2 regions of the Actinomadura formosensis genome follow, and region 2 is predicted to be linked to the other one. Evidence: predicted binding sites of a transcription regulator. Region 2 holds the regulator's gene; the other holds the start of a gene.
The links. Region 2 encodes LexA, which represses DNA repair genes until DNA is damaged. Its sites were predicted from a motif close to TCGAACANNTGTTCGA; they were not measured.
Positions count from the first base shown of each region.

Region 1: uvrA (excinuclease ABC subunit UvrA) is a predicted target of LexA. The motif match lies at 3,388-3,403, and genes of this name have one in related genera.

Region 1 is NZ_CP192011.1:4,020,953-4,029,911, reverse strand. It holds gene ACQP1N_RS19425 (tetratricopeptide repeat protein) at 1-812, shown strand, start outside; gene ACQP1N_RS19420 (Crp/Fnr family transcriptional regulator) at 916-1,608, shown strand; gene ACQP1N_RS19415 (maleylpyruvate isomerase family mycothiol-dependent enzyme) at 1,633-2,385, opposite strand; gene ACQP1N_RS19410 (MBL fold metallo-hydrolase) at 2,457-3,248, shown strand; gene uvrA (excinuclease ABC subunit UvrA) at 3,564-6,401, shown strand; gene ACQP1N_RS19400 (Rieske (2Fe-2S) protein) at 6,525-6,965, shown strand; gene ACQP1N_RS19395 (mechanosensitive ion channel family protein) at 6,993-8,162, opposite strand; gene uvrC (excinuclease ABC subunit UvrC) at 8,341-8,959, shown strand, end outside.
Region 2 is NZ_CP192011.1:5,046,921-5,055,879, forward strand. It holds gene ACQP1N_RS23830 (prevent-host-death protein) at 1-410, opposite strand, end outside; gene ACQP1N_RS23835 (vitamin B12-dependent ribonucleotide reductase) at 618-3,434, opposite strand; gene nrdR (transcriptional regulator NrdR) at 3,556-4,029, opposite strand; gene ACQP1N_RS23845 (LysM peptidoglycan-binding domain-containing protein) at 4,287-4,622, opposite strand; gene lexA (transcriptional repressor LexA) at 4,797-5,498, shown strand; gene leuS (leucine--tRNA ligase) at 5,554-8,022, opposite strand; gene ACQP1N_RS23860 (hypothetical protein) at 8,197-8,811, opposite strand; gene ACQP1N_RS23865 (long-chain-fatty-acid--CoA ligase) at 8,937-8,959, shown strand, end outside.

The sequences.
Region 1 (8,959 bases), 1.0 Mb from region 2:
GGCTCGGACGGTACCGGGAGGCGCGCGAGCACCTGCTGCGGGCGCTGGAGATCCGCCGCGAGATCGGCGACCAGCACGGCGAGGCCAACGACCTGGAGCACCTGTCGGTGGTGATGCGCCGTCTCGGCCGCCCGCAGGAGGCGCTCGTCCTCGGCCTGGAGGCCCTCGACCTGTGGCATCGGCTCGGCGCGCGGAGCGGGATGGCGGGCACGCTCGGCAGCCTCGCCCGCACCTACGCCTGGCTCGGCCTGCCCGAGGAGGCCGAGCGCGCGGCGCGGCAGGCGCTGCACCTGCGCCGGTCGCGCGGCGACTGGTACGGCCTCGGCGTCGGCCTGGACACCCTCGCCGCCGTCCTGCGCCGGGCCGGGCGTCCCGAGGAGGCCCTGGCCGAGGAGCAGAAGGCGCTGCACTACCTGAGCCAGGTCGGCGACCGGCACAGCGAGGCCACCGGGCTCGCCCACCTCGCCGCCATCCAGCTCGACCTCGACCGTGCCGACGACGCGCTGGAGACCGGCCGGCGAGCCCTCGACCTGGCCGCCGAGCTGGGCGCCGCCCGCGAGCAGGCGCACGCGCTGCACAGCATGGCCCGCGCGTCCCAACTGCTCGGCAAGCATGCCCGCGCAGTGGAGCACGTCAACGCCGAGGTCGTCATCCGCCGCGACATGGACGACCGGCGGGGGCTGCGGCAGGCCCTGGAACTGCTGCGCGACTCGCATCTCGCGCTCGGCGACCGGGCCGCGGCGGCGGACTGCGGCCGGCGCGTCCGCGCCCTCGACAACCTGCTTGAATCGGAAAGATCACTCGACATGTGACAAAGGACGTAGTCCATCGGCGCAGCGCCGCGTTCACTGGACCGTGACAGGTGATCAGGAGGGCCATGGCCCCGGCCCGGGCAGGGTTCGGTGAGGAGGCGAGATGGAGGCCACCCGGTTCTGGGACGCGCTGCCCCCGCGCGCCCGGGAGGCGCTGCTGGGGGCCGGCGCCCCCGTGGTGATCAGGCCGGGCGCGTTCCTGATGCGCGAGCACACCCGCGCGTCCCAGGTCTTCGTGCTGCGGTCGGGCGCGGTGAAGATCTGGGTGGACCGGGACGGGGAGGTCGCCATCCTGGACGTCCTCGGGCCGGGCGACCTGGTCGGCGAGGTGGAGGCGGCGGACGGCGGCAGCCGGCACGCCAACGTCGAGGCGCTGACCCGGGTGGAGGCGCTCGTGCTGCCCGCCGCCCGGTTCCGCGGCGTCCTGGACGCCCATCCGGGGACGGTCTGGGCGGTCGCCGCCGTCCTCGCCGAGCGGCTGCGCGACGCCAACGAGCTGCGCGTCGCCCACTTCCCCGACGACCCCGAACGCCGCCTCGCCGGCCGCCTCCTGCGCCTGTCGGCCCGGTTCGGTACCCCGGTCAAGGAGGAGCGGCCGGACGGGGCGACGGAGGAGGGCCTCCACGTCCAGGTCCCGATCTCCCAGCAGGACCTCGGACGCTGGGCCGGGATGGGGCGCCGGAAGGTCGCGCAGATCCTCGCCGCCGAGCCGCTCCGCGACGGCCTGACCGTCGCGCGCAACGCGATCGTCGTCCGCTCCGCCGAGGCCCTGCGGCGTCTGGCGGGACGCGACTGACCGGCTCTTTCCGGGACGGAACGGCTACGGCTGGAAACCCGCCGGTGCGTGCGGCCAGGGCGGCGGTACGGGCAGCGGGCCGTCCGGGCGGACGCTCACGCCGGAGCCGTCCGTGCGGCCGCTCAGCCAGCCGAGCAGCGCCCGCCCGGACCCGGACGCCTCCGGCCCGCCGGGTGCCCGGCCGAGGTCGGCGGACTCCCCGGAGTCGGTCGCGGTGATCCGGTATCCGGCCAGCTCACCGAGCTGCTTCGCCGGGAGCGCCGCCATGTCCGCCAGCGTCGCCGCCGCCGACCACCGGACGTAGGATTCGGGCCAGTCGGCGGCCCCGTATCCGGCGGCGAGGTCGACATGGTGGGCCTCGACCTCGTTCCAGCGGCGGAACACCGTGTACCAGGCCGGATGCCGCCACCCCGTCAGCGCCTCGACCGGTGTGTTCCAGGCGTCCTCGGGCAGCGTCCGTGCCTGCTCGGCGAACCGCGCCGCCGTGGCGCGCACGTCGGCGATCAGCTCGGCACCGCTGCGTCCGGCGCCCGCGTCGAGGTCGGCGTTGCGCTTCTCCAGGCTCGGGTACTGCGGAATCTCCACGCCGGTCCGTGCCCATTCGAGCAGATTCCACAGGGAGTCGGCGTTACGGGCGATATGGGTGGCGACATGCCCGCGGCTCCACCCGGGCAGCGCCGACGGGCCGCGCAGGTCATGCTCGGTGAGCCCGCCCAGCGTCCCGACGACCCGCTCCGTGCCCGCGTCCAGCTCATCGATCACGTCGCGCCAGTCCATGACCCCTCCTTACCGGAAAAGAGCCTCCATCCTGTCGCACCCCGCCGGGCCGGTGCCACAGAATGGTGATCATGGACCTTCCGATCTGCGTGACCTGCGGCGTCCAGTACGCCGGGCCCCGCCCCGACTGCCCGATCTGCGAGGACGAGCGTCAGTACGTCGGCTGGGACGGCCAGAAATGGACGACGCTGGAGGAGCTGCGCGCCGATCACCGGGGCCGCGTCGCCGGGGAGGGGCCGGACGTCATCGGGATCGGCACCGAGCCGTCCATCGCCATCGGCCAGCGCGCCCTGCTGCTGCGCACCCCGTCCGGCAACGTCCTGTGGGACATGATCACGCACCTCGACGACGACCTGATCCGCCAGGTGAACGAGCTGGGCGGCATCTCGGCGATCGCGATCAGCCACCCGCACTACTACGGCACGATGATCGAGTGGGCGCACGCGTTCGACGCGCCCGTCCACATCCACGAGGCCGACCGCCGCTGGGTGGCCCGCCCGGACGACGCGGTCGTCTTCTGGGAGGGCGACACCCACGAACTCGCGGACGGCCTCACGCTGATCAACGCGGGCGTCCACTTCGACGGCGGCCAGGTCCTGCACTGGCGCGATGCCCGCGCCCTGTTCTCCGGCGACATCCTCCAGGTCGTCAACGACCGGGACTGGGTGAGTTTCATGTACTCGTACCCGAACTACATCCCGGAACGTCCCCGGACGGTGCGCCGCGCGCTGCGCCTGCTGGAGCCCTACGAGTTCGACCGCGTCTACGGCGCCTGGTGGAAGAAGATCGTCTACACCGACGGCAAGAACGCCGTGCGCCGCTCCGCCGACCGCTACCTCTCCCACGCCCTGGACGACGAGTAGCTCACGCCGGCGGCCTCGGCGCGTGGAAGCGCTCGCATGGCGAGCGTGACGCTGCGTCCGGACCTTGTCGCGAGAAGTCATAGGCGCAGCGCAGCGGGCCGGGCCGGAGCGGATCGGGGGTTCCGGTGGCAAGGGGTGTTCGAACACGTGTACGGTGCGAGTGTGCCGTCCCGGGGCGTCCCGGCGGCGTCCGTGAAATGCGGCGGCGTCCGTCGCCGTTAAGCAGCCGGGGGAATGTCGTACCCCGTGGCTAGCCTTGAGGCGGACCCGTCTCTCCAGATCGCCGCGCCCCAGAAGAGGAACCGGAAGAACGCCGTGCATGACCGACTCATCGTGCGTGGAGCACGCGAGCACAACCTGAAGGACGTCTCGCTCGACCTCCCCCGGGACTCCATGATCGTGTTCACCGGCCTGTCGGGTTCCGGCAAGTCCAGCCTGGCGTTCGACACGATCTTCGCGGAGGGCCAGCGCCGGTACGTGGAGTCGCTGTCGGCGTACGCCCGGCAGTTCCTCGGGCAGATGGACAAGCCCGACGTCGACTTCATCGAGGGGCTGTCCCCGGCGGTGTCGATCGACCAGAAGTCGACCAGCAAGAACCCGCGCTCCACGGTCGGGACGATCACCGAGGTCTACGACTACCTGCGTCTTCTGTACGCGCGGATCGGGCGCCCGCACTGCCCCGAGTGCGGCCGCCCGATCAGCAGGCAGGCGCCGCAGCAGATCGTCGACCGGGTGCTGGAGCTGGAGCCCGGCACCCGGTTCCAGGTGCTGGCGCCGGTGATCCGCGGACGCAAGGGCGAGTACCTGGAGCTGTTCCGCGAGCTGCAGGCCAAGGGCTACTCGCGGGCCCTGGTGGACGGGCAGATGATCCGCCTGGACGAGCCGCCCAAGCTGAAGAAGCAGGAGAAGCACGACATCTCCGTCGTGGTCGACCGGCTCTCGGTGAAGGACTCGGCGCGCCAGCGGCTCGCCGACTCGGTGGAGACGGCACTGGGCCTCGCGGGCGGCACGATCGTCCTCGACTTCGTCGACCTGCCCGAAGACGACGAGCACCGCACCCGGATGTACTCCGAGCACCTCTACTGCCCCTACGACGACCTGTCGTTCGAGGAGCTGGAGCCGCGCTCGTTCTCGTTCAACTCGCCCTACGGCGCCTGTCCCGACTGCACGGGCCTCGGGACGCGCATGGAGGTCGACCCGGAACTCGTCGTCCCCGACCCGGAGCTGACCCTCGGCGAGGGCGCGATCCAGCCGTGGTCGAACGGGCACGTGAGCGACTACTTCCTGCGCCTGCTGTCCGCCCTGGGCGACGCCATGGGATTCGACCTGAACACCCCGTGGCACAAGCTGCCCGCCAAGGCGCGCAAGGCCGTCCTGGACGGGCACGAGACCCAGGTCCACGTCCGCTACAAGAACCGCTACGGCCGGACGAGGTCCTACTACACGGCCTACGAGGGCGTGATCCCCTACATCCAGCGGCGGCACGCCGAGTCCGAGAGCGACTCCAGCCGGGAGCGGTTCGAGGGCTACATGCGGGAGATCCCCTGCCCGACGTGCGAGGGCGCCCGGCTCAAGCCGGTCGTGCTGGCCGTCACCATGGGCGGGAAGTCGATCGCCGAGGTCGCCGCGCTGCCGATCGGCGAGGCCGCGAAGTTCCTGCTGGCGCTGGAGCTGAACGACCGCGAGACGCACATCGCCGAGCGCGTCCTCAAGGAGATCAACGCGCGCCTCGGCTTCCTGCTGGACGTCGGCCTCGACTACCTCACCCTCGACCGGGCGTCCGCCACGCTCGCCGGCGGGGAGGCGCAGCGCATCCGGCTGGCGACGCAGATCGGCTCCGGCCTGGTCGGCGTCCTCTACGTGCTTGACGAGCCGTCGATCGGCCTGCACCAGCGCGACAACCACCGGCTGCTGGAGACGCTGCTCCGGCTCCGCGACATGGGCAACACGCTGATCGTCGTCGAGCACGACGAGGACACCATCGCCGCCGCCGACTGGATCGTCGACATCGGCCCCCGCGCGGGCGAGCACGGCGGCGAGATCGTCGTGTCCGGCACCGTCGAGGACCTGAAGAAGTCGGACCGTTCGCTGACCGGCGCCTACCTGGACGGACGCCGCGAGATCGCCGTCCCGCAGATCCGCCGTCCCCGTACCAGGGGCCGCGAGGTCACCGTCAAGGGCGCCCAGCAGAACAACCTCCGCGGCGTGGACGTGACCTTCCCGCTCGGCGTCCTCACCGCCGTGACCGGTGTGTCCGGCTCGGGCAAGTCGACGCTGGTCAACGACATCCTCTACAACTCCCTCGCCAAGAAGCTGAACGGGGCGAAGACCGTCCCCGGCAAGCACCGGCGCGTCAACGGCGTCGACCAGCTCGACAAGGTCGTCCACGTCGACCAGTCGCCCATCGGCCGCACCCCGCGCTCCAACCCGGCGACCTACACCGGCGTCTTCGACCACATCCGCAAGCTGTTCGCGCAGACCACCGAGGCGAAGGTGCGCGGCTACCAGCCGGGCAGGTTCTCCTTCAACGTCAAGGGCGGCCGCTGCGAGAACTGCTCCGGCGACGGCACCATCAAGATCGAGATGAACTTCCTGCCGGACGTCTACGTCCCGTGCGAGGTCTGCCACGGCGCCCGCTACAACCGGGAGACCCTGGAGGTCCACTACAAGGGCAAGACGATCTCCGAGGTGCTCGACATGCCGATCGAGCAGGCCACCGAGTTCTTCGAGCCGATCACGGCGATCCACCGGCACCTGAAGACGCTCAACGACGTCGGCCTCGGCTACGTCCGCCTCGGCCAGCCCGCCCCGACCCTGTCCGGCGGCGAGGCCCAGCGCGTCAAGCTGGCGTCCGAACTGCAGAAGCGTTCCACCGGCCGCACCATCTACGTCCTGGACGAGCCGACCACCGGCCTCCACTTCGAGGACATCCGCAAGCTCCTCGGCGTCCTCAACGGCCTGGTCGACAAGGGCAACACGGTCATCGTCATCGAGCACAACCTGGACGTCGTCAAGACCGCCGACTGGATCATCGACATGGGCCCCGAGGGCGGCTCCCGGGGCGGCACCGTCGTCGCCACCGGTACCCCCGAGGACGTCGCCAAGGTCGAGGCCAGCCACACCGGCCACTTCCTCAAGAAGATGCTGGGCTAGCGGGCGTCCGCGCTCCGTTCGCTCCCCGCGCCCGCCCGTGCGCGCCGGCCGGCGTCCGGTCCGGGAGGAAGCACCGTGAGGGGGCGGTGCGGGGGACGCGGGGGCGTCCACCAAGATGGACCCATGGAAGAGAACGTGATGCCCCGGGCGGCCGGGGACGGGGGGATCGTCGGGCGGCGTGCGGTGCTGTGCGGTGCGGCCGGGGCCGTCGGTGCCACCGTGATCGCCGGGTGCGGCGGGAGCGGGAGCGGGGTGAAGTCCGTCGAGGACCTGAGGGGCAAGGAGATCGCGAAGGCCGCGGACGTCCCCGTCGGCGGCGGCAAGATCTACGGGACCGAGAAGGTGGTCGTGACGCAGCCGGCGCAGGGCGCCTTCAAGGCGTTCACGGCGGTGTGCCCGCACCAGGGCTGCACGGTGGGCAGTGTCGCGAACGGGCTGATCAGGTGCCCGTGCCACGGCAGCGAGTTCAAGATCGCGGACGGGGCGGTGACGAAGGGGCCGGCGACCAAGCCGCTGCTGGAGTACCCGGTGCAGGTGAAGAACGGCGGCATCGTCGTCACCTGATCGGCGCGGAAGGCCGGGGCGGCCGGGTCATGCCCGCCTGAGCGGCGCCGGCCCCGCCGCGCCGCCGGTCTCCGGGGCGTTCACGCCGGACGAGGCGCCGCCCTTCGTCTGCGTCCCGAGATCCGTGGCCGGGGCCGTGTCCGCCGCGGAAGGGGACGTGCCGCCGGCGTCCGGCTCGGGGCCGACCCGGAACCGGGGGAGCGCCTCGGGGTGGTGGTCGCGGATGTAGGAGACGAGGTGCTCGCGCACGTCGCAGCGCAGATCCCAGGTGCTCGCCGAGTCGGCGGCGCTCATCAGCGCACGCAGCTTGACCAGCCCGTTCGGCAGGATCTCCACCACCTGCAGGATCCACTCGCGGCGGTCCCACAGCGGGTTGTCCCGCAGCGCCGAGTGCAGTTCGGCGCGCAGTTCCTCGATGGGCACCGTCCAGTCGACGTGCAGTTCCACCGAGCCGAGCAGCCGGCTCGAGTGCCGGGTCCAGTTCTCGAACGGCTGCTCGGTGAAGTGCGACACCGGGAAGATCATCCGCCGGTCGTCCCAGAGCCGCAGCACCACGTACGACAGCGTCAGCTCCTCGACCCGTCCCCAGTAGTCCTGCGTGACGACGATGTCGTCCAGCCGCAGGGCGTCGCTGAACGCCAGTTGCAGCCCGGCGAGCAGGTTGCCGAGCGTGGGACGGGCCGCGATGCCGACGACCAGCCCGGCGACGCCCGCCGACGCCAGCACCCCGGCGCCGACCGCCCGCACGCCCGGGAAGGTGAACAGCGCGGCGCCCACCGCCAGGACCACGATCAGCACGGCCGCGATCCGGCGCAGCAGCAGCATCTGGGTGCGGGCGCGCCTGGCCCGCCGGTTGCGCTCGCCCTCGATGCGCATCAGCCGGGCCAGCGGCGGGTCGCTCAGCGCGTAGCCGATCCGCAGCACCAGCCAGGTGGTGGCGCCGATGGCCGCGATCCGCAGCGCGTGCCGGACGACGCCGTCCGGCTGGCCGTGCAGCAGCTGGTACGGCATGGCGGTGCTGGCGCTGACCACCGCCGCGAACACGAACGCGGGTGCGGCGCAGCGGCGGGCGGCCCGCCCGGCCCCCGGCCAGCGGTGCGACAGCCGGCCGGCGAGCAGGCGCCGGCCGGCCTCCACGACGATCACGGACGTGGCGACGACGGACGCCAGGACGATCCATGCCCAGAGCGCGGACATGTGCGCAACGACCTCCTCCGGCTGCCTCGGTATACCTCTGTCCGACCCTCCCTTTCCGATCGCTTTGCAGTCATCCGGCCGGAAAAGGGAGATCTCCGTCACCCCGCGGGAAGATCGCGGCGGGAGACGGGGCGCGCGGGCGCCCGGCGTGTCGGTACCGCCCGTTAGGCTTCTGAACGTGGCAGATCCGGCGACCTACCGACCCGCACCGGGCTCGATCCCGGAGTCCCCCGGGGTGTACCGCTTCCGCGACGAACACGGCCGGGTCATCTACGTGGGCAAGGCGAAGAACCTGCGCTCGCGGCTGAACTCCTACTTCGCCGACTTCTCCGCCCTGCATCCGCGCACGCAGACGATGGTGCAGACCGCCGCCCGCGTCGACTGGACGGTCGTCGGCACCGAGGTCGAAGCCCTCCAGCTGGAGTACTCCTGGATCAAGGAGTTCGACCCCCGGTTCAACGTCCGCTACCGCGACGACAAGTCGTATCCGTATCTCGCCGTCACCCTGAACGAGGAGTTCCCGAGGGTGATGGTGATGCGGGGCGCCAAGAAGAAGGGCGTCCGCTACTTCGGGCCGTACTCCCACGCGTGGGCGATCCGGGAGACGGTCGACCAGCTGCTGCGCGTGTTCCCCGTCCGGACGTGCAGCGCCGGCGTGTTCAAGCGGCAGCACCAGCTCGGCCGCCCCTGCCTGCTCGGCTACATCGGCAAGTGCTCGGCGCCCTGTGTCGGCCGCGTCTCCCCGGCCGGGCACCGCCTGCTCGCCGAGGACTTCTGCGATTTCATGGCAGGGGAGA
Region 2 (8,959 bases):
GCCTTCCCCACCAGCCAGTCACGCAACTGCTCATCATCGCTGAGGCTGATCAGCTGGACGAGCCCCCAGTTCTCGCGGTGGTTCGAAGCATCGAGCAGATGGTCCTGCCAGTCTTCGGCGTACTCACGCAGCGCATCGATCATCTCCGTGACGGCCTCGTCGAAGGTCCCTCCGTCCGCAGCGATGGGCAACCCGGGGATGAAGATCGACCAGCCGTCGGCTTCCGAAACCACTTGCGCACGTGATGGACTGACCATTGCGAGGTAGTGGCGCAATCGCTCGACGTCCACCATGGCGGTTGTGGACGACTCACGACGCACCGTGGCCACCCGTCCTGTTTCAGCTGCGTCAAGGAGCGCCTTGAGATGCGCACGGGCCTCCGTATAGCTGTCGAAGTGAACAGCGGTCATGGCAGTACCTCCGTCGCATCGTGCCTCCAGAGTGACGCCCGCAGGTAAGTACGTCAAGTACGTCACGTACTTATGATGCCACATGCACTGAAGAGATCGCGTTGCACTGGATGCAACATGATCCCCTCGGCGCGGTGGAGCGATGCCCCGTCCCTCCATCGCTCCACCGCTCTGAACTGGCCTTTCATGCCGTATCGAGGCCCGGTTTCAGCTGCAGCCGCTGGTGGAGCCGCAGCCCTCGCAGACGTAGCAGCTGCCCGCCGGGCGCATCTTGGTGCCGCAGGTGAGGCAGAGCGGCGCGTCGGCGGTACGGCCCTGGCGGCTCTCGATCGCCTCCACGGACGAGTGCGCCTCGGCGGACGGGGCCGGGGCGGGCGCGGCCGGCCGGGTGATCGCGGCGGACTGGGCGAGCGACTCGTGGTCGACCTCGTCCTCGGCGTGCAGGGCGGCGGGGTCCTCGCCGTTGGCCTGCATCGCACGTTCCTCAGCGGTGAAGATGCCGAGGCCCGCGCGCTCCTCGTAGGGGAGGTGGTCCAGCGCCAGGCGGCGGAAGATGTAGTCCATCACCGAGGTCGCCATGCGGATGTCGGGGTCGTCGGTCATACCGGCGGGCTCGAACCGCATGTTGGTGAACTTCTCCACCCACGTCTCCAGCGGGACGCCGTACTGCAGGCTGATGGAGATCGCCATGGAGAACGCGTCCATCACGCCGGCGAGCGTGGAGCCCTGCTTGCCGAGCTTGAGGAAGACCTCGCCGACCCCGTCGTCCGGGTAGGACGAGGCCGTCATGTAGCCCTCGGCACCGGCGACGGAGAAGCGGGTGACGGTCGCGGGACGCTGCTTCGGCAGCCGCCGCCGGACCGGGCGTGGGGCCGTGACCTCCGCCGGCGCCTCCTTCTCCTTCTCCTTCTTGCCGGCCACCGACAGCGGCTGGCCGACCTTGCAGTTGTCGCGGTAGATCGCCAGGGCCTTCAGGCCGAGACGCCAGCCCTCGAAGTACACCTTCTCGATGTCCTCGATGGTGGCCTTTTCTGGCATGTTGACCGTTTTACTGATGGCGCCCGAGAGGAACGGCTGGACCGCCGCCATCATCCGGACGTGTCCCATCGGGCTGATCGCCCGCTCGCCCATCGCGCAGTCGAACACCTCGTAGTGCTCGGGACGCAGGCCCGGCGCGTCCACCACGTGGCCGTGCTCGGAGATGTACTCGACGATGGCCTCGATCTGCTCCTGCTGGTAGCCGAGCTTCTCCAGGGCCCGCGGCACCGTGTGGTTGACGATCTGCATGGACCCGCCGCCGACGAGCTTCTTGAACTTCATCAGCGCCAGGTCGGGTTCGATGCCGGTGGTGTCGCAGTCCATCATCAGCCCGATTGTCCCGGTAGGTGCCAGAAGGCTCGCTTGGGCGTTTCGGTAGCCGTGCTTCTCGCCGGCCTTCAGGCACTCCGTCCACTGCTTGGCGGCGGCGACGTGGACGGCCTTGTCCATCACGTCCAGCGTGCGGATGCCGTCGTTGGCGGCGGCGTGCTTGCGCATGACGCGCTTGTGCGCCTCGGCGTTGCGGGCGTAGCCCGCGTACGGGCCGACCACGCCGGCGATCTCGGCGGACCGGCGGTAGGCCACGCCCGTCATCAGCGACGTGATCGCCGCGGCGAGGGAGCGCCCGCCCGCGGAGTCGTAGGCGTGCCCGGTCGCCATGAGCAGCGCGCCCAGGTTGGCGTAGCCGATGCCGAGCTGGCGGTAGTCCCGCGTCGTCTGCGCGATCTTCTCGGTCGGGAAGTCGGCGAACGTGATGGAGATGTCCATCGCCGTGATGATCAGCTCGGTGAGCTTCACGAACTTCGCGACGTCGAACATGCCCGCGTCCGTGAGGAATTTCAGCAGGTTGATGCTCGCGAGATTGCAGGACGAATTGTCCAGACTCATGTACTCGCTGCAAGGGTTGCTTGCGGTGATCCGTCCGGTTTCGGGGTTGGTGTGCCAGTCGTTGATCGTGTCGTCGTACTGGATGCCGGGGTCGGCGCACTCCCAGGCGGCCTTCGCCATCAGCCGGAACAGGTCCTTGGCCTTGACGGTCTCGATGACCTCGCCGGTCAGCCGGGCGCGCAGCCCGAACTCGCCGTCCGACTCGACGGCCCGCATGAACTCGTCCGACACCCGGACGGAGTTGTTGGCGTTCTGGTACTGGACGCTGTTGATGTCCTTGCCGCCGAGGTCCATGTCGAACCCGGCGTCCCGCAGCGCGCGGATCTTGTCCTCCTCGCGCGCCTTGGTCTGGATGAACTCCTCGACGTCGGGGTGGTCGACGTCCAGCACGACCATCTTCGCGGCGCGGCGGGTCGCGCCGCCCGACTTGATCGTCCCGGCGGAGGCGTCGGCGCCGCGCATGAAGGAGACGGGCCCGCTGGCCGTGCCGCCGGAGGAGAGCAGTTCCTTGCTGGAGCGGATGCGGGAGAGGTTCAGGCCGGCACCGGAGCCGCCCTTGAAGATGACGCCCTCTTCCTTGTACCAGTCGAGAATGGACTCCATCGTGTCGTCCACCGACAGGATGAAACACGCGCTCACCTGCTGGGGGGACTTGGTGCCCACGTTGAACCAGACGGGCGAGTTGAAGCTGAAGAGCTGGTGGGCGAGGGCGTACTTCAGTTCGTGGTCGAAGATCTCGGCGTCCTCCTCGGAGGCGAAGTAGCCCTCCCGGATGCCGGTCTCGGTGTAGACCTTCACCACGCGGTCGACGAGCTGCTTCAGGCTCCATTCCCGCTGCGGGGTGCCGACCGCGCCGCGGAAGTACTTGGACGTGACGATGTTGACGGCGTTCAGCGACCAGAAGTCGGGGAACTCGACGCCCCGCTGCTCGAAGTTCACCGAGCCGTCGCGCCAGTTGGTCATGACGACGTCACGACGTTCCCAGCGCATCTCGTCGTACGGGTGCACGCCGGGCGTGGTGAAAATGCGCTCGACCTTCAGCCCTTTGCGGCCCCCCTTGCCGCGCCGCGTCGGCGAGCCGCTCACCGTCTCCGTCATGGCCTTCCCCCTTCTCGGGCCCTCCCGCCGGGCCCAGCTCAGGAACAACCGCGCCGCCGCACGGGCCATGCCCGCGCGGAAGCGCCTTTACATGTGCTGGCGTGTGTTTCTGGAACCGTCCCTACCGGGACGGGCCGGGCTCCCCCGAGGAACCGGCCTTCCGCAGTGCTTCGATCTCCTTGGCGAAGTCGTCCAGCGACTCGAAGCTCCGGTAGACCGAGGCGAATCGCAGATAGGCGACCTCATCGAGTTCGCCGAGCGGCCCCAGGATCGCGAGGCCGATCTCGTGCGAGGGGATTTCCGCGGATCCGGACGACCTGATCGCCTCTTCGACCCGCTGTCCCAGCTTCGCGAGCGCATCTTCGTCCACCGGTCGGCCCTGGCAGGCCCTGCGCACACCGGCGATGATCTTTTCTCGGGAGAACGGCTCGGTGACGCCGCTGCGCTTGGCCACCATGACGAGCACATTCTCCTGCGTCGTGAATCGCTTGCCGCATTCGGCGCACGAGCGGCGGCGCCGAATCGCGGCGCCGTCGTCGGTCGAACGGCTGTCGATCACTTTGGTGTCAGGGTTGCGGCAGAACGGGCAGTGCACGCTTGATTCCTCCCCTGACGAAAACGAGTTACACCGATGTGAGTGCCATATATAGGGAACTACATCGATGTGACTACTAGATGTTGTGGTCAACCGTACGGCTCGGCACAAGGGTTCGCAACCTGATCAGGCGCCTCACGGGTCACCCCCGACACGTCCGCGCAGGTCATCTCACCGGTCCCGATTTTCCGTCCCGGCGTGTCGCGGCACGGCGTCCGCCGCGATCGCGGAACACCCGGCCGGATTCGGTGCGCGGGTCAGCCGGCGGGAAGGCGGATCTCCTGGCCGGGGTGGACGGTGGGGTCGCCGCCCAGGCCGTTGAGGTCCATGATCCGCTGGACGGCGCGCCGGGGGTCGCCGCCGGGGTCGGCGGCGGAGGCGATGTCCCAGAGGGTCTCGCCGGGTTCGACGACCACGGTTCTCGCGGGACGGGACGGGCCGTGGCGGCTCTCGCGCGAACCGGCGAAGGCACCGGGCCCGACGGTGGCCCAGAGGGCGGCGAGGGTGACGGCGGCGGCGAAGGCGACCACGACGGCGCGGCCGCGCCGGGTCAGCCGGATCGGGACGTGGTCACTGTGCGGGGAACCGGGCATCTCCGCTCCTCGACGTCGAATGAATTTTCGATCGAACGCCTGTACGATGTTCTATCAAGGGAAGGCCAGAAAAAGCGAGTGCATCTTCGAACAATTGTTTGATCATTTGGCCGGGACGCGATAGCGTTCCATGACGAGGAGTGACCGATCGAGGCGCCCGGGAGGCGACGAGCGATGAGCAAGGTCCGGCAGCTGCCCGACGGGCCGATGGACGAGACGGGCCTGACCCAGCGGCAGCGCATGGTGCTGGAGGTGATCCGCGACTCGGTGCAGCGCCGGGGGTATCCGCCGTCGATGCGCGAGATCGGCGAGGCCGTGGGGCTGACCAGTACCTCCAGCGTGTCCCACCAGCTCAGGTCGCTTCAGCGCAAGGGCTTCCTGCGGCGCGATCCCAACCGGCCGCGCGCGGTCGAGGTCCGGGTGCCGGGCGCGACGCCGGTGCGCACGGACGAGGAGCCCTACGACACCGCCACGGGCCGGCCGGCCGCGGCACGGCCCGCGCCCGCGTACGTGCCGCTCGTCGGCCGGATCGCCGCCGGTGGGCCGATCCTCGCCGAGGAGGCCGTCGAGGACGTGTTCACGCTGCCGAAGCAGCTCGTCGGCGAGGGCACCCACTTCCTGCTGAAGGTCACCGGCGACTCGATGATCGACGCCGCGATCGCGGACGGCGACTGGGTGGTCGTGCGGCAGCAGCCGGTGGCCGAGCAGGGCGACATCGTGGCCGCCATGATCGACGGCGAGGCCACGGTGAAGACGTTCAAGCGCCGCGACGACGGCCACATCTGGCTGATGCCGCAGAACCCGGCCTACGAGCCGATCGCCGGCGACGAGGCCTCGGTCCTCGGCCGGGTCGTGGCGGTCCTCCGCAAGATGTGACACGCCCGCCGAAACGGCCGCCGGACGGTTCCGGCGGCCGTTTCGGCGTGCCCGGTCAGCGCTTGGGAACGATGTTGACGATCTTGGGTGCACGGACGATGATCTTGAGAATCTCGGCGCCGCCCAGGGCGTCCCGAATCTTGGCCGAGGCCAGGGCCTTGCGCTCCAGCTCTTCGTCGGCGATGCCGGGCGCGACCTCCAGCCGGTCGCGGACCTTGCCGGCGATCTGGACGACACAGGTGACCGACTCCTCCACCAGCAGCGCCGGGTCGGCGGACGGCCAGCCCGCGCGGATCACCGGTGCGGTGCGTCCCAGCAGTTCCCACGCCTCGTCGGCGGTGTAGGGCGCGAACAGCGACAGCAGGACCGCGATCGTTTCGGCGGCCTCCCGGACGGCCGGGTCGGCCGGGCCGGGGCCGGAGTCGATGGCCTTGCGGGTCGCGGTGACCAGTTCCATGATCCGCGCGATCGCCACATTGAACCGCTCCGTCTCGACCAGCGTGGTGACCTCGTCGATGGTGCGGGCGGTGGCGCGGCGCAGCGCCGTGTCACCGGATGCGGAGTCGGCGCCCGGCGCCGAGGAGACCTCGGTCGCGATGCGGTGCACGCGGGACAGGAACTTCGCCATGCCGTGCGGCGACACGTCCGCCCAGTCGATGTCGTCCTCGGGCGGGCCGGAGAACAGGATCGCCAGCCTGACGACGTCCACCCCGAACTCGGCGATCTGCTCGCCCAGGTCGACGCCGTTGCCCAGCGACTTCGACATCGCCTTGCCCTGGTTGATCACCTGGCCCTGGTTCAGCAGCCGGCGGAACGGCTCGGTGAACTCGACCATGCCCATGTCGTACAGGACCTTGGTGAAGAACCGGCTGTACAGCAGGTGCAGGATGGCGTGCTCGACACCGCCGGTGTACTGGTCGACCGGCATCCACCGGCGGACCTGCTCGACGTCGAACGGGCCGCCCTCGTAGCCGGGCGAGCAGTACCGGAAGTAGTACCAGGACGAGTCGACGAACGTGTCCATGGTGTCGGTGTCGCGGGTGGCGGCGCCGCCGCACTTGGGGCACTCGACGTTCACCCAGTCGGCCGCGGCGGCCAGCGGCGAGGTGCCCTTGGGCGCCAGGTCGGCGCCGCGCAGCCCCTCGGGCAGCGTCACCGGCAGCTGCTCGTCGGGGACGGGGACCTCCCCGCACGCCTCGCAGTGGACGACCGGGATCGGGCAGCCCCAGAACCGCTGCCGGGACACCAGCCAGTCGCGCAGCCGGAAGTTCACCGACGCGCGGCCGGTGCCGCGCCCCTCCAGGATCTCGATGATGCGGGCGATGCCGTCGGCCTTGGTCAGCCCGTCGATCGGCCCGGAGTTGACGATCGCGCCGTCGCCGGGGGTGGCGACGCCGGTCTCGGCCGGGTCGGCCAGCCCGGTCTCGACGACGACGCGGACGGGCAGGCCGAACTTCAGCGCGAAGTCCAGGTCGCGCTGGTCGTGCGCCGGGACCGCCATGATCGCGCCGTGCCCGTACTCGGCCAGCACGTAGTCGGAGGCCCAGACGGGCAGCCGCTCGCCGTTGACCGGGTTGACCGCGTAGCGGCCCAGGAACACGCCGGTCTTCTCCCGCTCGGTCGACAGGCGCTCGATCTCGCTTTCGCGGGAGACCTCCTCGCGGTACGCCTCGAACGCGGTCCGCTGGTCGGGGTGGCAGATCTCCTCGGCCAGCGGGGCGTCGGCGGCGACGACCATGAACGTCGCGCCGTACAGGGTGTCGGGGCGGGTGGTGTAGACGGTGACGGGCTCGTCGCGTCCTTCGATGACGAAGTCGACGTCGGCGCCGGTGGAGCGGCCGATCCAGTTGCGCTGCATCAGCAGGACGCGCTCGGGCCACCTGCCCTCCAGCTGCTCCATGTCGTCCAGCAGCCGGTCCGCATAGTCGGTGATCTTGAAGTACCACTGGGTCAGCACGCGCTTTTCGACCAGCGCGCCGCAGCGTTCGCAGTGCCCGCCGACGACCTGCTCGTTGGCCAGGACGGTCTGGTCCTTCGGGCACCAGTTGACGTGGCCGCCCTTGCGGTAGGCCAGGCCCCGCTCGTAGAAGCGCAGGAACAGCCACTGCGTCCACTTGTAGTACTCGGGGTCGGAGGTGTGCAGGCGGCGCGACCAGTCGAACGACGGCGCGTACCGCTGGAACGAGGACGCCTGCGTCTCGATGTTGGCGTAGGTCCATTCGGCGGGGTGCGAGTCGCGCTTGATGGCGGCGTTCTCGGCGGGCAGGCCGAAGGAGTCCCAGCCGATGGGGTGCAGGACGTTGTAGCCGCGCTGGAACCAGTAGCGCGCCGGGACGTCCCCGATGGCGAACGCCTCCGCGTGCCCCATGTGCAGGTCACCGCTGGGGTAGGGGAACATGTCCAGCGCGTAGCGCCGCTCGGCGGTGGTGTCCTTCTCGTCGGCCGCGAACGGGTCGAGCTCCGCCCAGCGGGCCTGCCACTTGTCCTGAACCGCCCGTGGATCGTATTGCTCGTCGCTGCTCACGCTTACAGACTCCGGTTCCTAGCTGCAGGGTCGTAGGCCGTCCGCCGACATGAAACGGCCCCTCGCACAGGAGGGGCCACCACGCTGACGTCAGTGCGTCAACGTGGTCCTTCGAGGAGCAGCCTGGCTGACATACATCAAGAGTAGCGCAACCGCAAGCCCGGTCGCGGGGATTCAGCGGCCGGAGTCCTGGCGCGCCAGGGACACGACGCCGGTCACCTGGACGCGGGTGAGTTCGAGGTCGGCGCCGACGGCGGAGAGCGTCTCCTCCTCCGACACGGTGAGCGGACCGTCGATGAGGGCGATCTCGGCCGCCGCGCGCAGGATGCTCTCGCGCGCCTCGGGGGCGAGGGCGGAGGCGGCGCGGCCCATCTCGGCGCGGACCTCGTCGAAGGGACGGCTGAGGTCGGCGGTCAGCCCGGCATCGTCGTAGCCGCCGTCGCCCGCCTGCCGGACGACGGCGACGGCGCGGGACCGGGCGGCGGCGTTGGTGTAGTCGCCGGAGCGCAGCACCTGGGCGATGGCCATGCGCAGCAGCATCGCGGGCATGTGGGCGAGCTGCGCGGTGGTCGGCACGTTCAGGACACCGGTTTCCCAGCGCCCGTGGCAGGTGTCGCACTCGATGAACTCCCCGCCCGTCTTGTTCAGCGGAATGACGGGGACGAAGAACAGGGTGAAGAAGTTGCGCCCCTGCCGGCGCCGGTAGTCGCGGTCGCCGCCGCAGCTCGGGCAGTGGAAGACTCCCCTGGTCAGAGTGAAGAACACCACCCGCCAACCGAAGATGATCAAGATCGCGCACCCCTTTTTCCGTGAGGCGGCACATCGTAGCGGTCCCCGCCGACGGAAATCCGCCCGGACGTGCGTAAACTCGGCGGTAACTAACCGGCCGGTCACCTTTCCGCGCGAGGAGTGCCATGCTCAACCTGTCCGTGCTGCT